3 regions of the Kribbella sp. C-35 genome follow, and region 1 is predicted to be linked to each of the others. Evidence: riboswitches for the same ligand, from Rfam matches in the RefSeq annotation. Region 1 holds a riboswitch; each other region holds the start of a gene.

Region 1 (4,984 bases):
CTCGGGCTCCCCGTGGACCAACACGTCCAGCCCGAGGTCTTCCTGTAGCGCGATGACCTGTGCGATCTCGGCCCGCATCCGCTCGTCGTACGCCGCCTGGTCGATCTTGCCCTTGCTGAGGTCGGCTCGGGTACGACGGATCTCCGCGGTCTGCGGGAACGAGCCGATCGTGGTCGTGGCGAGCTTCGGCAGCTCCAGTGATTCCTGCGCGGTACGGCGGTCGTCGTACGACGGACGCTGTCGGTCCTCCGGCCGGATCGAGGCGACCCGGTCGCAGACAGCCTGCTCACAGGCCAGGTCGGACTCCTTGAGCGGACCGCCTGCCGGGTTGGCGGCATCCACGACGACACCTGCGTCCGAGCTCAACGCGCGGCCGAGCAGTACGACCTCGTCCACCTTCTGACGGGCGAACGCGAGCCGCGCGCGAACCCGTGGATCGAGGTCGTCCTCGACGTCGACGTCATACGGGACGTGAAGGAGCGAGCAGGACGTCGACACCTCCAGTCGGCCGACGGAACCGGCGAGGGCGGCGCACGTGGAGAGCGCGTCGCCCAGCGCGGTTCGCCAGACATTCCGGCCGTCGACCACGCCGGCCACGACCGTCTTCTGGCGAAGTGATCGCAGCCCGGCGATCTGATCGACAAGGCCAGGGGCGGAGACGAGATCGAGGGCCAGACCGTCGACGCCGGTCGAGGTCAGCACGGGAAGCGCCGGACCTGGGTCGCCGAAGTACGTCGCGACCAGCAGGCGTGGCCGGTCGGTCAGGGCGGCGAGCTTCGTGTACGCGCGCTGCAGAGCGTCGAGCTCGGCCGGGGTGCGGTCCTGCACCAGCGCGGGTTCGTCGAGCTGTACCCAGTCGGTGTCCAGTTGGGCGAGCAACTCGGCGTACACGTCGACGAGTTGGTCCAGCAGGGTCAGCGGCTGGACGTCGTCGGACTTGGAGAGCAGCAGGAAGGTGAGCGGACCGATCAGGACCGGGCGGAGATTCACGTCGTACTCACGGGCTTCGGCCAGTTCGGTCAGGATCTTGGCCGGGTTCAGGGTGAAGCGGGTCTCGCGGTCGAGCTCGGGCACCAGGTAGTGATAGTTCGTGTCGAACCACTTGGTCAGCTCGAGCGGGGCGACGCCGTCGCGGCCGCGGGCCATCGCGAAGTACTGGTCGAGGTCGCCGAGGCCACGGAATCGGTCCGGAGCGACGCCGAAGAGCTGGACGTGGTCGAGCATCTGGTCGTAGTACGAGAAGGTGTTGCCGGGGATGGTGCCGAGGCCGCGGGACTTCAGGTCGAGCCAGGTCTCCGCCCGGAGCCGGCGGGCTGTGGTTTCGAGTTGCGTCGCGTCGCCGTCGGCCCAGTACTGCTCCAGCGCGTGCTTGAGTTCGCGGCCGGGGCCGATCCTCGGGTAGCCCAGGATGGTGGTGCCGAGGGTGTTGCCAAGAGTGTTACTGGTGTTCACGTCTCTCTCCTCGCGAGCGTGCCGATGGATCGGCGGATCGCTCGCGGGAAAACGCAGGGACCACGGGTACGCCGTGAGCCCGGGCGGGTCCTCCCACGAGACCACCGATCCCCCGCGCACCCGGGTTGGGCGTGCGGGCCGGCGGCAGGTCTTCGGACTCACGGGCAGACCGGCCAGGACCGGTGGACCTACTGGCCGTCGCTTCCCGGACGTTAGTCCAGTGCTTGTGACGGCGGTCGTTCCCGTTCACCGCTGCGGGGCAGTCCCGGATTCTCACCGGGTTCCCTCTTGCCTCGCCCAGCCACATCCTGCGTGACCACGCGAACCGTCGGCACGATCGAGCGTACGCGCGCCGGATGCGGTTCGGCGTACGGCGAGACCAACGCCACTACCGCAGGCGCCGCGCGACGGCCGGATCCGGGATCTCTCCGCGGACAATGGCCGCCAGCACGTCAACACCGTCGACGAGCCGAGGCCCCGGTCGCGCGAAGTACCCGTTGGCGTCCACGGCCCACACCGGAATGTCCGCCGGCAGGTCGCCCATCAGGAGCTCCGTCAACTCGGTAGCCCCATCAAGCCCGAACCCACACGGCGCGGACACCACCACCTCGGGCTGCGACTGCCGCACGGCTTCCCACGTGATCGCCTTCGACCGCTCCCCAGCCACCCCCAGCACATTCACCCCGCCCGCCACCGTCACCATCTCCGGCAACCAGTGCCCCGGCGCAAACGGCGGATCCGTCCACTCCAACAACGCGACTCGCGCACCACCACTGGCCCGCCTACCCAGCCGGGTCCGGAGGCTCTCCACCAACTGCGTGGCGTCTCGGCCGATTGCCTTTCCGATGGTCTCGATCGACTCGAGTATCTCGGTCAGGTTGTGCGGATCCGTGCTCACCACGTCCGCGCGACACCCCAGATAGTCAAGCGCCTCGTCGACATCCGTCACGTCGATCGCGCACACCGCACACAGGTCCTGGGTGATCACCACATCCGGGTCGAGCTCGCGCAACGCACCCGCGTCCAGGTGATACAGATCCTCCCCGGCCGCGACCATCCGACGTACAGCCGCGTCGATCTCGCCCGGTGTCAGACCCTCGGGCAGCGCGGTCGTCGACACGATCCGCCGGTGCGAGCAGCCGCCGGAAAGTCGCACTCGAAGGTGACCCCGACCACATCCGCACCGCCACCGAGCGCGAAACAGATCTCGGTCGCCGAAGGAAGCAACGACACGATCCGCACCCCGCAGACTCTAGCCCGACTACCCACCGAACTCCCGACGAAACCCCCGCAGCGCCCGCGCCGGAGGTTTCATCGGTGAAGACGCCGAATGTCTCGCGTTGTCAATCAGGGAAGGGTTTTCCGGCCTTCGACCTGTGGGGAGGGTCACGTCAGCATCGTGAGACCAGTGTTCAACTGGACTGGTTTTTGGGCTTACTCTGAAAACACGCCCCCGCCGCCGGAGTCGATGGGCCAGCGGGCCATCTTCCCGCGCGTGAAAACACCCGCCTGCAACCCAGGGAGTGACCGTGCCGAAACTCGTGTACGACTTCGCCGAAGGCAACAGGGACATGAAGCAGCTCCTCGGCGGCAAGGGAGCGAACCTGGCCGAGATGACCAACCTCGGCCTGCCGGTGCCACCCGGTTTCACCATCACCGCGGACGCCTGCCGCGCGTACCTGGAGACCGGCGCGGTCCCGGCCGACCTGGCCGACGAGATCGACCACCACGTCGCGCTGCTCGAGCAGAAGATGGGCAAGAAGCTCGGCCAGGCCGACGACCCGCTGCTGGTCTCGGTCCGCTCCGGCGCGGCCGTCTCGATGCCCGGCATGATGGAGACGGTTCTGAACGTCGGCCTCAACGACGACTCGGTGAACGGGCTCGCGCACCACTCCGGCAACCCCCGGTTCGCGTGGGACGCATACCGCCGGCTGATCCAGATGTTCGGCAAGACCGTGCTCGGCATGGAAGGCGACGTGTTCGAGGACGCGATCGAACAGGCCAAGCAGGCGAAGGGCACCAGCAACGACCTGGACCTGGACGCCGCCGACCTGAAGCGCCTCGTCGAGACCTTCAAGCAGGCCGTCCACGACCACACCGGCCGCGAGTTCCCGCAGGACCCGCGGACCCAGATGGACCTCGCGACCGAAGCCGTGTTCCGCTCCTGGAACTCGGACCGCGCGATCCTCTACCGCCGCCAGGAGCGCATCCCCACCGACCTCGGCACGGCGGTGAACATCTGCTCGATGGTGTTCGGCAACCTCGGCATGGACTCCGGCACCGGCGTCGCGTTCACCCGCGACCCGTCGAGCGGTCAGCCCGGCGTGTACGGCGACTACCTGCAGAACGCCCAGGGCGAGGACGTCGTGGCGGGCATCCGCAACACCGTCCCGCTCGCCGACCTGGAGCAGATCGACAAGGCGTCGTACGACGACCTGATGGAGATCATGGCGAAGCTCGAAGGCCACTATCGCGACCTGTGCGACATCGAGTTCACCGTCGAGCGCGGCAAGCTGTGGATGCTCCAGACCCGTGTCGGCAAGCGGACCGCGGCGGCGGCGTTCCGGATCGCGACCAGCCTGATCGACGAGGGCGTGATCGACACCGACGAGGCGCTGAAGCGGGTGAAGGGCGCGCAGCTCGCGCAGCTGATGTTCCCGCGGTTCGACGCGGATGCCGCGACGGACCTGATCACGAAGGCGATCGGCGCGTCGCCGGGTGCGGCCTCGGGCAAGGTCGTGTTCACGTCGGCGGCGGCGGTCGAGGCCGCGGAGCGCGGCGAGAAGGTCATCCTGGTCCGGCGCGAGACGAACCCCGACGACCTGCACGGCATGATCGCGGCGCAGGGCATCCTGACCAGCCGCGGCGGCAAGACCTCGCACGCGGCCGTGGTCGCGCGCGGCATGGGTAAGACCTGTGTCTGCGGCGCCGAGGAGCTTGACGTGAACGTTGCCCAGGGCACCATCAAGGTGAACGGTTCGGTGCTCGAGGCCGGCGAGCTGATCTCGATCGATGGCACCACGGGTGAGGTGTTCCGCGGCGAGGTCCCGGTCGTACCGTCCCCGGTCGTGCAGTACTTCGAGGGCACGCTGGCCCCGGACGCGGGCGACGAGCTCGTCGCGTCGGTGCACCGGTTGATCACGCACGCGGACGACGTACGGCGGCTCGGCGTACGGACCAATGCGGATACCGCGGACGACGCGGCGCGGGCGCGCCGGTTCGGGGCGGCCGGGATCGGGCTGTGCCGGACCGAGCACATGTTCCTGGGGGAGCGGCGCGAATCCGTCGAGCGGCTGATACTCGCGGACAACGACGCGGATCGCGAGGCCGCGCTGGCCGAGCTGGAGCCGTTGCAGCGCGGCGATTTCCTGGAGCTGCTGGGCGCGATGGACGGGCTGCCGGTGACGATCCGGCTGATCGACCCGCCGCTGCACGAGTTCCTGCCGTCGATGGAGGACCTGGCGGTGAAGGTCGCGGTGGCGCGCGAGCGGGGTGTCGAGTCGGAGCACGATGTGAAGCTGCTCGCGGCGGT
Region 2 (4,984 bases), on a different contig from region 1:
CTGGCCCGGGCACCCCGACGGGTTCACCCGGGCGGAGCGCCTGGGCGGGTCGTACGAGCTGTATTTCCCCGACCCGCTGGTCGGGCGTGAGTTCGACCTGTCCGACGACGTACTCGCACTGCTCGAGGACGCCGCCGGCGATCTGGCCCGCCTCGACGCGACTGCCGCCGTACTGACGAACAGCGAGGCGTTGGCGCGGTTGCTGCTGCGCGCCGAAGCGGTCGGGTCGTCGCATATCGAGGGGCTCGTCGTCGGCGCGCACAGGTTGCTGAAGGCCGACGTACTGCGGGATCGCAGTCGCGACGTGACCGCCGAGGAGGTGCTCGGCGCGGTCGACGCGATGACGTGGGTGACCGAATCCGTCCAGGCCGGCGACAAGCTCGAGGTCGACCATCTGCTCGAGGCGCATCGCCGGTTGATGGCGCAGTCGCCGCACCCGGAGTACGGCGGCGAGATCCGGTACCTGCAGAACTGGATCGGCGGCCGCTCCCCCGCCGAGGCGTACTACGTGCCGCCGCCGGCGCAGCTGATTCCCGATCTGCTCGCGGACCTGATGACGTTCGTCCGCGAGTCGGGGCTGCCGGTGCTGGCGAAGACCGCGATCGCGCACGCGCAGTTCGAGACGATCCACCCGTTCGCCGACGGCAACGGCCGAACCGGGCGCGCGCTGATCCACCTGATCCTGCGCGCCGACGGCCTCATCACGCGCACCGTGCCGCCGGTCTCGCTCTCGCTCGCCACCCACGCCGCGGACTACATCGAAGCACTGACCGCCTTCCGGTACGTCGGACGCGCGACGACCGCGAAGGCCCGCGCAGCCGCGAATCCGTGGCTGGGGATGTTCGCGAAGGCCTGCACGCACGCGACCGCCGAAGCCGCACGCTTCGAGCAGACCGCGGCCGACCTCAAGGCGGAATGGCGGGAACGCGCGGCGCCGGTCCGCGCCGGCTCCGCGGCCGAACTCCTGATCGAGGCACTGCCCGCCGCGCCCGTGCTGACGCTCGCGGCCGCGGCCCAGCTCATCGACCGTTCCCAGCAGGCCGCCAACCAGGGCCTCGCCCGATTGGTCGAGACCGGCATCCTGCGCGAGCTCACCGACGGGCGCCGGAACCGCGTCTACGAGGCGCCCGAGCTGATCGACGCGTTCACCTTGCTGGAGCGTCGCTTCGCGAGTCCGGCCGCGGACACCCGGATCGAGCCGCCTAGCAGACCGGTCCCGGCAAGGCCAGAACCGACACACTAGGGGGTTTGACTTTCTGGTTGCGATCGAGCAAGAATTCGAACATATGTTCGATCGTACAGGGGAGTTGTGATGCCGGAGGCGTTCGACTGGGACATCCTGCACCGGCCGTCGGCGATGGCGATGGTCCGCGGCCAGCTCGGCTTCAGCTGGATGGTGCTGTCCGGGCGGCTCGCCCAACTGACCGACGAGCAGTACTTCTGGCGACCGGGCAGCGAGGCGCTCACCGTCGTACGGCGGCATTACACCGGGCGGTTCCGGCCGCTCGGGTCCGGCGAGTGGGTCGCGCAGTGGCCGGACGAGCCGGACCATCGCGGACCGCGGACGATCGCCTGGCTGATCGCGCATCTGACCGAGATGTTCTTCGAGCGCTGGGAGTGGACGTTCGGCGAGAGCCGGCAGGGGCGGGCCGACATCACGCTGCACGGCAACGCCCGGGACGCGGTCGCCTGGCTGACCTACTGGGTCGAGGCCTGGCAGGACGCGATCGCCGGTCTGGACGAGGACGCCGCGATGACGATCGGCCTGAGCCAGGCGAACGAACTGGACGCCGCCGAGCCGTTCGGCCACGTGGTCCTGCGACTGAATCGCGAGCTGATCCATCATGGCTCGGAGATCATGACACTCCAGGATCTCTACGCGGTCGCAGCGTGAGGACCACAAGATGTGCGACACGCGGCGTGGCGCTCCCACAAGATATAGATCTTCCCACCTAGCATCACTACTACTGGTGGTTCGGAGCGGTTGGCACCACAAGATGTTGATCATTCCGAGGCAACAGGGGAATCCGGTGCGAATCCGGAGCTGCCCCGCAACGGTGTGTGGACGTGCTGTCGAGGCGTGTCCGCGAGCCCGGATACCTGCCACCGGTGCGTGCACCGCCGGTGCACGCGGTCCGAGATCTCGCGGGTGGGTCGCAGGGCGGACGGCAGTGTTCCCCGGCCGGTGCTGCCGGTCCCGTCATGCGCCCGCTCGCGTGGTCCCGGGTCACCGAACTCTTCTGGAGCGCACACCTGTGACCATTGCTTCCTCATCATCTGTGGCTGCATCACCTGTTTGGGGGGACCTTCGAACAGAACTGACCGTCATCCGCCGCGACGGCAGCAGTACGCCGTTCGACGCCGGCAAGATCTCCGTCGCCGTGACGAAGGCGTTCCTCGCCGTCGAGGGCGCCGACGCGGGCGCCACCCACCGGGTCCGTGACCTGGTCGCCGACCTGACCGGCCGGGTCGTCACCGCCTTGACCAGCCGCGGCGACACGCGCCGCAGCGTGCAGGTCGAGGACATCCAGGACCAGGTCGAGCTGGCGCTGATGCGCGCCGGCGAGCACCAGGTCGCCCGCGCCTACGTGCTGTACCGCGAGGAGCGGACCAAGGCCCGCACCGCCGCCGACCCGACCGGCGTCACCGAGAAGCCGGCGCTGACCGTCCGCGCGGCCGACGGCAGCCGGTCCCCGCTCGACGTCGACCGGCTCCGGGTGATCGTCGCCGAGGGCGCCTCCGGACTCGACGCGGTCGACCCCGAACTGATCCTGAACGAGACCCTCGGCGCCTGCTACGACGGCATCGCACACCACGAGGTCGAGCTCGCGCTGGTGATGGCCGCGCGGTCGTACGTCGAGACCGAGCCGCAGTACAGCTTCGCCGCGTCCCGCCTGCTGCTGGACCAGATCCGCCGCGAGGCGCTGGGCCGCGTCCACGGCGAGCCCCGGCAGGCCAGTCAGGCCGACATGAGCACCGCGTACGTCGACTACTTCCCGCGCTACATCCAGACCGGTATCGAGGCCGGCCAGCTCGATCCCGAGCTCGGCCGCTTCGACCTCGACCGGCTCGCCGCGGCGATCAAGCCCGAGGCCGATCTGAACTTCACCTTCCTCAGTTTGCAGACGCTCTACGACCGGTACCTGCTGCACCTCGACAAGGTGCGGTACGAGTTGCCGCAGGCGTTCTTCCTCCGGGTCGCGATGGGGATGGCGCTGCGCGAGGACGACCGCGAGGCGCGGGCGATCGAGTTCTACGAGCTGCTCAGCTCGTTCCGCTTCATGTCGTCAACGCCGACGCTGTTCAACTCCGGCACCACCCGGCCGCAGCTGTCGTCATGCTTCCTGACCACGGTCGAGGACGACCTGTCCGGCATCTTCACCGGCATCCGCAACAACGCTCTGCTCGCCAAGTACTCCGGCGGCCTCGGCAACGACTGGACCCCGGTCCGCGGCATCGGCGCCCACATCCGCGGCACCAACGGCGAGTCCCAAGGCGTAGTCCCCTTCCTCAAAATCGCCAACGACACAGCTGTAGCTGTGAATCAGGGCGGAAAAAGGAAGGGCGCGGTGTGTGCGTATCTCGAGACGTGGCATATCGATGTCGAGGAGTTTCTCGATCTGCGGAAGAACACCGGTGACGAGCGGCGGCGTACGCATGACATGAACACGGCGAACTGGGTGCCGGACCTGTTTCTGCAGCGGGTGGAGGCCGGTGGGGAGTGGACGTTGTTCTCCCCCAACGAGGTGCCGGATCTGCACGATCTGTACGGCGCGGCGTTCGCCGAGGCCTACGCGCGGTACGAGGCGGCTGCTGATCGCGGGGAGATCCGGGTGTTCAAGCGGGTCAAGGCCGTTGACCTGTGGCGGCGGATGCTGACCGTGCTGTTCGAGACCGGGCACCCGTGGATCACCTTCAAGGACGCCTGCAACCTGCGCTCGCCGCAGCAGCACGACGGCGTCGTCCACTCGTCGAACCTGTGCACCGAGATCACCCTGAACACCACCGTCGAGGAGACCGCGGTCTGCAACCTCGGCTCGGTCAACCTGGTCGCCCATCTGACCGAGGACGGGCTCGACGCCGACCTGCTCCGAGACACCGTGAAGACCGCGGTGCGGATGCTCGACAACGTCATCGACGTGAACTTCTACACCACTCCGGAATCGGAGCGCGCCAACCAGCGGCACCGCCCGGTCGGCCTCGGCCTGATGGGGTTCGCCGACGCGTTGTTCACGCTGCGGATCCCGTACGCGTCCGACGCCTCGGTCGAGTTCGCGGACCGCTCGATGGAGCAGATCAGCTACCACGCGATCGAGGCGTCCAGCGATCTCGCCGCCGAGCGCGGCCGCTACTCGACGTACGACGGATCGCTGTGGAGCCAGGGGATCCTGCCGATCGACTCGCTCGACCTGCTGCACACCGCGCGCGACGGTGACGTCATCATCGACCGCGACACGCAACTCGACTGGGACGGTCTGCGCGCGAAGGTCCTGCGTGACGGCATGCGGAACTCGAACGTGATGGCGATTGCGCCGACCGCGACGATCTCCAACATCTGCGGCGTGAGCCAGTCGATCGAGCCGACGTACAGCAACCTGTTCGTGAAGTCGAACATGTCCGGAGAGTTCACCGTCGCCAACCCGTACCTGGTCGCCGATCTGAAGGCGCGCGGGCTGTGGGACCAGGTGATGGTGTCGGACCTGAAGTACCACGACGGCGTGGTCGCGGGGATCGAGCGGATCCCGGCCGACCTGCGCGAGCTGTATGCGACGGCGTTCGAGATCGACCCGCTCTGGCTGGTGAAGGCCGCGTCGCGGCGGCAGAAGTGGATCGACCAGGCGCAGTCGCTGAACCTCTACATGGCGAAGCCGTCCGGCCGGGCGCTCGACGAGCTTTACCGGTCAGCTTGGCGTTATGGCCTCAAGACGACTTATTACCTGCGTTCCCAGTCAGCGACCCATGTCGAGAAGTCCACGCTGAAGGG
Region 3 (4,984 bases), 820 kb from region 1:
TTGGAGCCGAAGACCCTCGCCGTCGACTGCCGTACGTCGTTGCCCGCAGCAACGTCTACCTCCACGTGCGCGCGCAAGTAGTTGCTCGCCGGATCCTCGTCCAGCGCGGCCACGGTCCGGACGGCCTCGTCCAGCAGCGCGACGACGTGCGGGAACGCGTCCCGGAAGAAGCCGGAGATCCGGATCGTCACGTCGATCCGCGGCCGGCCGAGCTCCTCGAGTCCGACCACTTCGAAGCTGGTGACGCGGCGCGAGGCCTCGTCCCAAACGGGGCGGCAACCGAGCAGCCAGAGCACCTCGGCGAGGTCGTCGCCCTGCGTGCGCATAGCCGACGTACCCCAGATGGTGAGGCCGACGGACCGCGGCCACTCCCCGGTCTCCGCCTGGTGCCGCGCCAGCAGCGAGTCGGCGAGCGCGACGCCGACGTCCCAGGCGTTCCGGCTCGGGATCGCCTTCGGGTCGACCGCGTAGAAGTTGCGGCCGGTCGGCAGCACGTTCACAAGCCCACGAGTAGGCGACCCCGACGGTCCCGCCTCCACAAACCGCCCGTCCAGCGCCCGCACCACGTTCGTCAACTCGTCCGAGGTCCGCCCCAACCGAGGCACAACCTCCTCAGCCGCAAACGTCAGCGACTGCACCACTTCTTCACAGTCCCGGGCCAACACCTCAGCAACCACAACCGGAACCTTCGCCGCGTCCCAGCTCATCGTCTCCATCCCGACAACAAGCTTCCGCGCGACCGCCTCCAGCAGGTCGACGCCGTCGGCCCCGCTCACCGCGGGCAGGTCCGCGAGTGTCGCCAGGTCCGCAAGCTCCGGCACGGCGCGCCCGGGATCCGCGAGGAGCGCAGCTTCGTCCACCCCGAACGCCGTCCCCAGCGCGGCCCGCAGCCCTGGGATCGAGTACGACCCGCCCCACAGCTGCTTCGCGCGCAGTACGGCGAGCACCAGGTTGATCCGCGCCTCACCTTCCGGCGCCCCGCCCAGCACATGCAGTCCGTCGCGGATCTGCACGTCCTTGATCTCGCACAGGTACCCGTCGAGATGCAGCACGAACTCGTCGAAGTCGTCGTCCTCCGGCTTCTCCGACGTGTGCAGATCGTGGTGCAGCTGCGCCGCCTGGATCAGCGTCCAGATCTGCGCGCGCAGCGTCGGCACCTTCTCCGGGTCGAGCGCCGACACGGTCGCGTACTCGTCGAGCAGGTACTCCAGCTTCGCCATGTCGCCGTACGTCTCGGCCCGCGCCATCGGCGGCACCAGGTGGTCGACGACCGTCGCGTGCGCCCGCCGCTTCGCCTGCGTCCCCTCGCCGGGGTCGTTGACGATGAACGGGTACACCATCGGCAGATTCCCGAGGACGGCGTCGGGCGCGCAGTCCGCCGCCATACCGATGCTCTTGCCCGGCAGCCATTCGAGCGTGCCGTGCTTCCCGAGGTGTACGACGGCCTGCGCTCCGAAACCGCCCTCGGCGGGCGGGGCCTCGAGCCAGCGGTACGCCGCCAGGTAGTGGTGCGACGGCGCCATGTCCGGGTCGTGGTAGATCGCGACCGGGTTCTCGCCGAAGCCACGCGGCGGCTGGATCATCAGCACGACGTTCCCGAACCGCAGCGCGGCGAGCGCGATCGCCGGCTCGTCACCGGACGTGTCGACGTACAACTCCCCCGGCGCCTCGTCCCACGCCCCGGTCATTGCCTCCTGCAACGATTCCGGCACCCGACCGAACCAGGTGGCGTACGTGGACAGGGGGACCTTCGCGACCGCGTTGGCCAACTGCTCGTCCGTCAGCCAGTCGACGTCGTGCCCGCCCGCCGCGATCAAGCGGTGAATCAGGCCGTCAGCTCCGTCCGCGCCCTGCAACTCGCTCAGATCGAGGTCGCCCAGGTCGTACCCGGCGTCCTTCAGCTGCCCGAGCAGCACGACCGCCGACGCAGGTGTGTCCAGGCCGACCGCGTTCCCGATCCGCGCGTGCTTGGTCGGGTACGAGGACAGCACCAGCGCGATCCGCTTCTCGGCCGGCGGAACATGCCGCAACCGGGCGTGCGCGACCGCGATCCCGGCCAGCCGCGCGCACCGCTCCGCGTCCGGCGCGTACCGTGCCAGACCGTCGGCGTCGTACGACTTGAACGAGAACGGGATCGTGATCAGCCGCCCGTCGAACTCCGGGATCGCCACCTGCGTCGCCGCGTCCAGCGGGCTGACGGCCGCGTCGCTCTCCACCCACTGCTCGCGGGTCGAGGTCAGCGCGAGGCCCTGGATCAACGGGATGTCGAGCGACGCCAGCGCGCCCGCGTCCCACGCGTCATCCGCACCGCCCGCGCTCGCGTTCGCCGCCACCGCGCCGCCGGCGGCGAGAAGCGTGGTGACCAGTACGTCGCACTTCCGCAGTAGATCGAAGAGCCCGACGTTCTCGGCCGGGTCGAGCCCGCGAAGAGTCCCGCAGTACACCGGAAGTGGTTGCGCGCCGGCCTCGGTGACCGCCGCCGCGAGCGCGTCGACGAAGGCGGTGTTCCCGGAGATCTCGTGCGCCCGGTAGTACACGATCCCCACCACAGGCCGGTCGTCGTCGACGAAGGACCCGCGGACGCCGTACGCCGGGAGCGCGTGCGGCGGCTCGAACTCGTCGCCGGTCAGCAGCAGCGTGTCGCGCAGGAAGCCGGCCAGGTTGCGCAGGTTGTCCGCGCCGCCTTCACGCAGGTAGGCGAGCGCCTCGGTGACCGCACCGGCGGGCACGGTCGACAGCGACATCAGCTCGGCGTCCGGGGCGGCCTCGCCGCTCACGACCACCGCGGGCTTCCCCGAGGCGAGGACCGCGTCGAGCCCGTCCTCCCACGCGCGGCGCCCGCCGAGCAGCCGGACGACGACGATCTCCGCGTCGTCGAGCAGCGGTCCGAGCCCGGCGAGATCGAGCCGGGCCGGGTTCGCCACGTTCCACCCGGCGTCGGCCGCGGCGGCCGCCAGCAGGTCGGTGTCGGCAGTGGACAGCAACAGCAGCTTCGCAGGCATGCGCACGCGTTCCTTTCCGAGGTATCCACGCCCCGATTCCAGGTACGACGGCGGCAGTTCCTGACTCCCCTTCACGGGTCACAGTGGCGGGACCGCCCCGGACTCACACCGGGTTCCTGCTGATGCCGTCGATGACGGCATGACTGTAGCCGACGGAGCTGCCGGCGTCGCCGGAGCAGGTGTGGAAGTCGTCCCACGTTGTCGCGTTGACCCGTGCACTGGCTTTGGTATAGGGCGGAAAGACAGGGTTTGTACTGCGGACGCCCTCCGGCGTCGCACGGCAACGTCTTCTTCAGCACAGGCCGATCCGGTTCCACCTGAGCTGAAGGAGACCATCATGCGCTTGAAGGCCTGGAGACTTCTGGTCGTCGTACTGGCCATCGGCCTCGTCGGTCCTGCCCTCGTCGCGGTGCCGAGCCAGGCCGGCGGCGTCCGGGCGGGTCCGGCGGTGATCACCCAGTGGAACACCATCGCCGGCCGGACGATCTACACGGAGAACGCCACCCCGGTCCCGGTGGGGAGCCTGTACTTCGGCTTCGTGTCGCTGGCCGTGTACGACGCGGTGGTGGCGATCGAAGGCCGGTACCAGCCGTACCTGAAGCAACCCAAGGTCCGCGGGAAGGCATCGTCGGAGGCAGCGGCCGCGACGGCGGCGTACGAGGTGCTGCGGTACTACTTCCCGGCCTCGGCCGCGCAGCTCGCGACCGACTACGCCGCCTCGCTCGGCGGCATTCCCGACGGCCGGTCCAAGGTCCGCGGAACCGAGGTCGGCCGGCACGCGGCCGCGACGCTGATCCAGGCCCGGCTCAACGACGGCAGAGGCGCGAACATCCAACTCACCGTGACACCCGCTCCCGGAGTCTGGCGCCCGACACCCGATGCCAACGCCGCGATGCTCGCCCCGTGGCTCGGATTCGTCGTACCGCTGGCGCTCCGGTCGCCGACGCAGTTCCGGCTGCCCGGTCCCGACCCGATCACGTCGAAGGCCTACGCCCGGGACTTCGCCGAGGTGAAGACGATGGGTGCGCTGGTCGGCTCCGCCCGGACCCCGGCACAGACCGAGACCGCGGTCTTCTGGAACGCCAACGCCCTGCTGCAGTACGAGGCGGCGCTTCGCAGCCAGGTCACTGCGCGAGGGATGGACATCGTCGACAGCGCCCGGGCGTTCGCCCTGCTCAGTACGAGCGTGGCCGATGCGTTGATCGCCTGCTGGCGAGCCAAGTACGACTACGCCTACTGGCGCCCGATCACCGCCGTCCGGTTGGCCGGCACCGACGGGAACCCAGCCACCGAAGCCGACGCGACCTGGTCGTCGCTGCTCCAGACGCCGCCCTACCCGGACTACGTCAGCGGGCACGCATCCGCCACCGGAGCGGCCACCGGAACCTTCAGTTACCTGTTCGGCGCCCGGTCTCTCGATCTCGACGTACCGGCCCTGGTGTCCACGGCGTCCCGGCACTTCGACAGCGCCGCGGCGCTCGATGCGGAGACCATGAACGCCAGGATCTGGCTCGGTTTCCACTTCCGGAAGGCGATGACCGACGCCAACCGGCTCGGCCACCGCACCGCCGCGTGGACGATCGGCCACGAATTCAGGCCGCGCCACTGAGTGGGTCCGGCTTCCTCGCCGTGCGCTGCGTCAGCGGTGCCCTTCAGCGGTGCATCGCGTAGTGCGCGGCGAGGAGGTCGGTGGCCCAGTCGTTGCGGAGGTCTCGCCAGACCGAGTGGATGTGGTTGGCGTCGTCCTGGGTGTTGTCGTACTCGGCGAGGAAGGTGGGGCCGGCGATCGAGTAGTAGTGGCGGTGGCCGACGCCCGGCTGGGTCTCGCCGGCCCAGGCGAACGTCAGGCGCTCGATCCCCTGCTCGGTGATGTCCTGCCACGTCTGCAACCCGATCGGCCCGGCGGCGCGGCCGACGTACTGACCGATGAGGAGGCTGAGGAGCTGGCGCTGGTCCTCGGTCATGTCGCCGTACGCCAGACC

The links. Region 1 has a riboswitch for cobalamin ahead of metE (5-methyltetrahydropteroyltriglutamate--homocysteine S-methyltransferase). Riboswitches for the same ligand answer to the same signal wherever they lie in the genome.
Region 2: it holds a riboswitch for cobalamin, as region 1 does, so the genes downstream of both, ACLJOO_RS42020 (ribonucleoside-diphosphate reductase subunit alpha) here and metE (5-methyltetrahydropteroyltriglutamate--homocysteine S-methyltransferase) in region 1, are expected to answer to the same signal.
Region 3: it holds a riboswitch for cobalamin, as region 1 does, so the genes downstream of both, cobN (cobaltochelatase subunit CobN) here and metE (5-methyltetrahydropteroyltriglutamate--homocysteine S-methyltransferase) in region 1, are expected to answer to the same signal.

Annotation. Positions count from the first base shown of each region.
Region 1 is NZ_JAJPWG010000002.1:1,067,843-1,072,826, reverse strand. Features, by position in the region: gene metE (5-methyltetrahydropteroyltriglutamate--homocysteine S-methyltransferase) at 1-1,452, opposite strand, end outside; cobalamin riboswitch at 1,578-1,797, opposite strand; gene ACLJOO_RS17605 (cobalamin-binding protein) at 1,841-2,608, opposite strand; gene ppdK (pyruvate, phosphate dikinase) at 2,982-4,984, shown strand, end outside.
Region 2 is NZ_JAJPWG010000009.1:207,986-212,969, forward strand. Features, by position in the region: gene ACLJOO_RS42010 (Fic family protein) at 1-1,243, shown strand, start outside; gene ACLJOO_RS42015 (DinB family protein) at 1,313-1,894, shown strand; cobalamin riboswitch at 1,955-2,123, shown strand; gene ACLJOO_RS42020 (ribonucleoside-diphosphate reductase subunit alpha) at 2,280-4,984, shown strand, end outside.
Region 3 is NZ_JAJPWG010000002.1:245,837-250,820, forward strand. Features, by position in the region: gene cobN (cobaltochelatase subunit CobN) at 1-3,002, opposite strand, end outside; cobalamin riboswitch at 3,037-3,183, opposite strand; gene ACLJOO_RS13900 (vanadium-dependent haloperoxidase) at 3,340-4,611, shown strand; gene ACLJOO_RS13905 (DUF3500 domain-containing protein) at 4,655-4,984, opposite strand, start outside.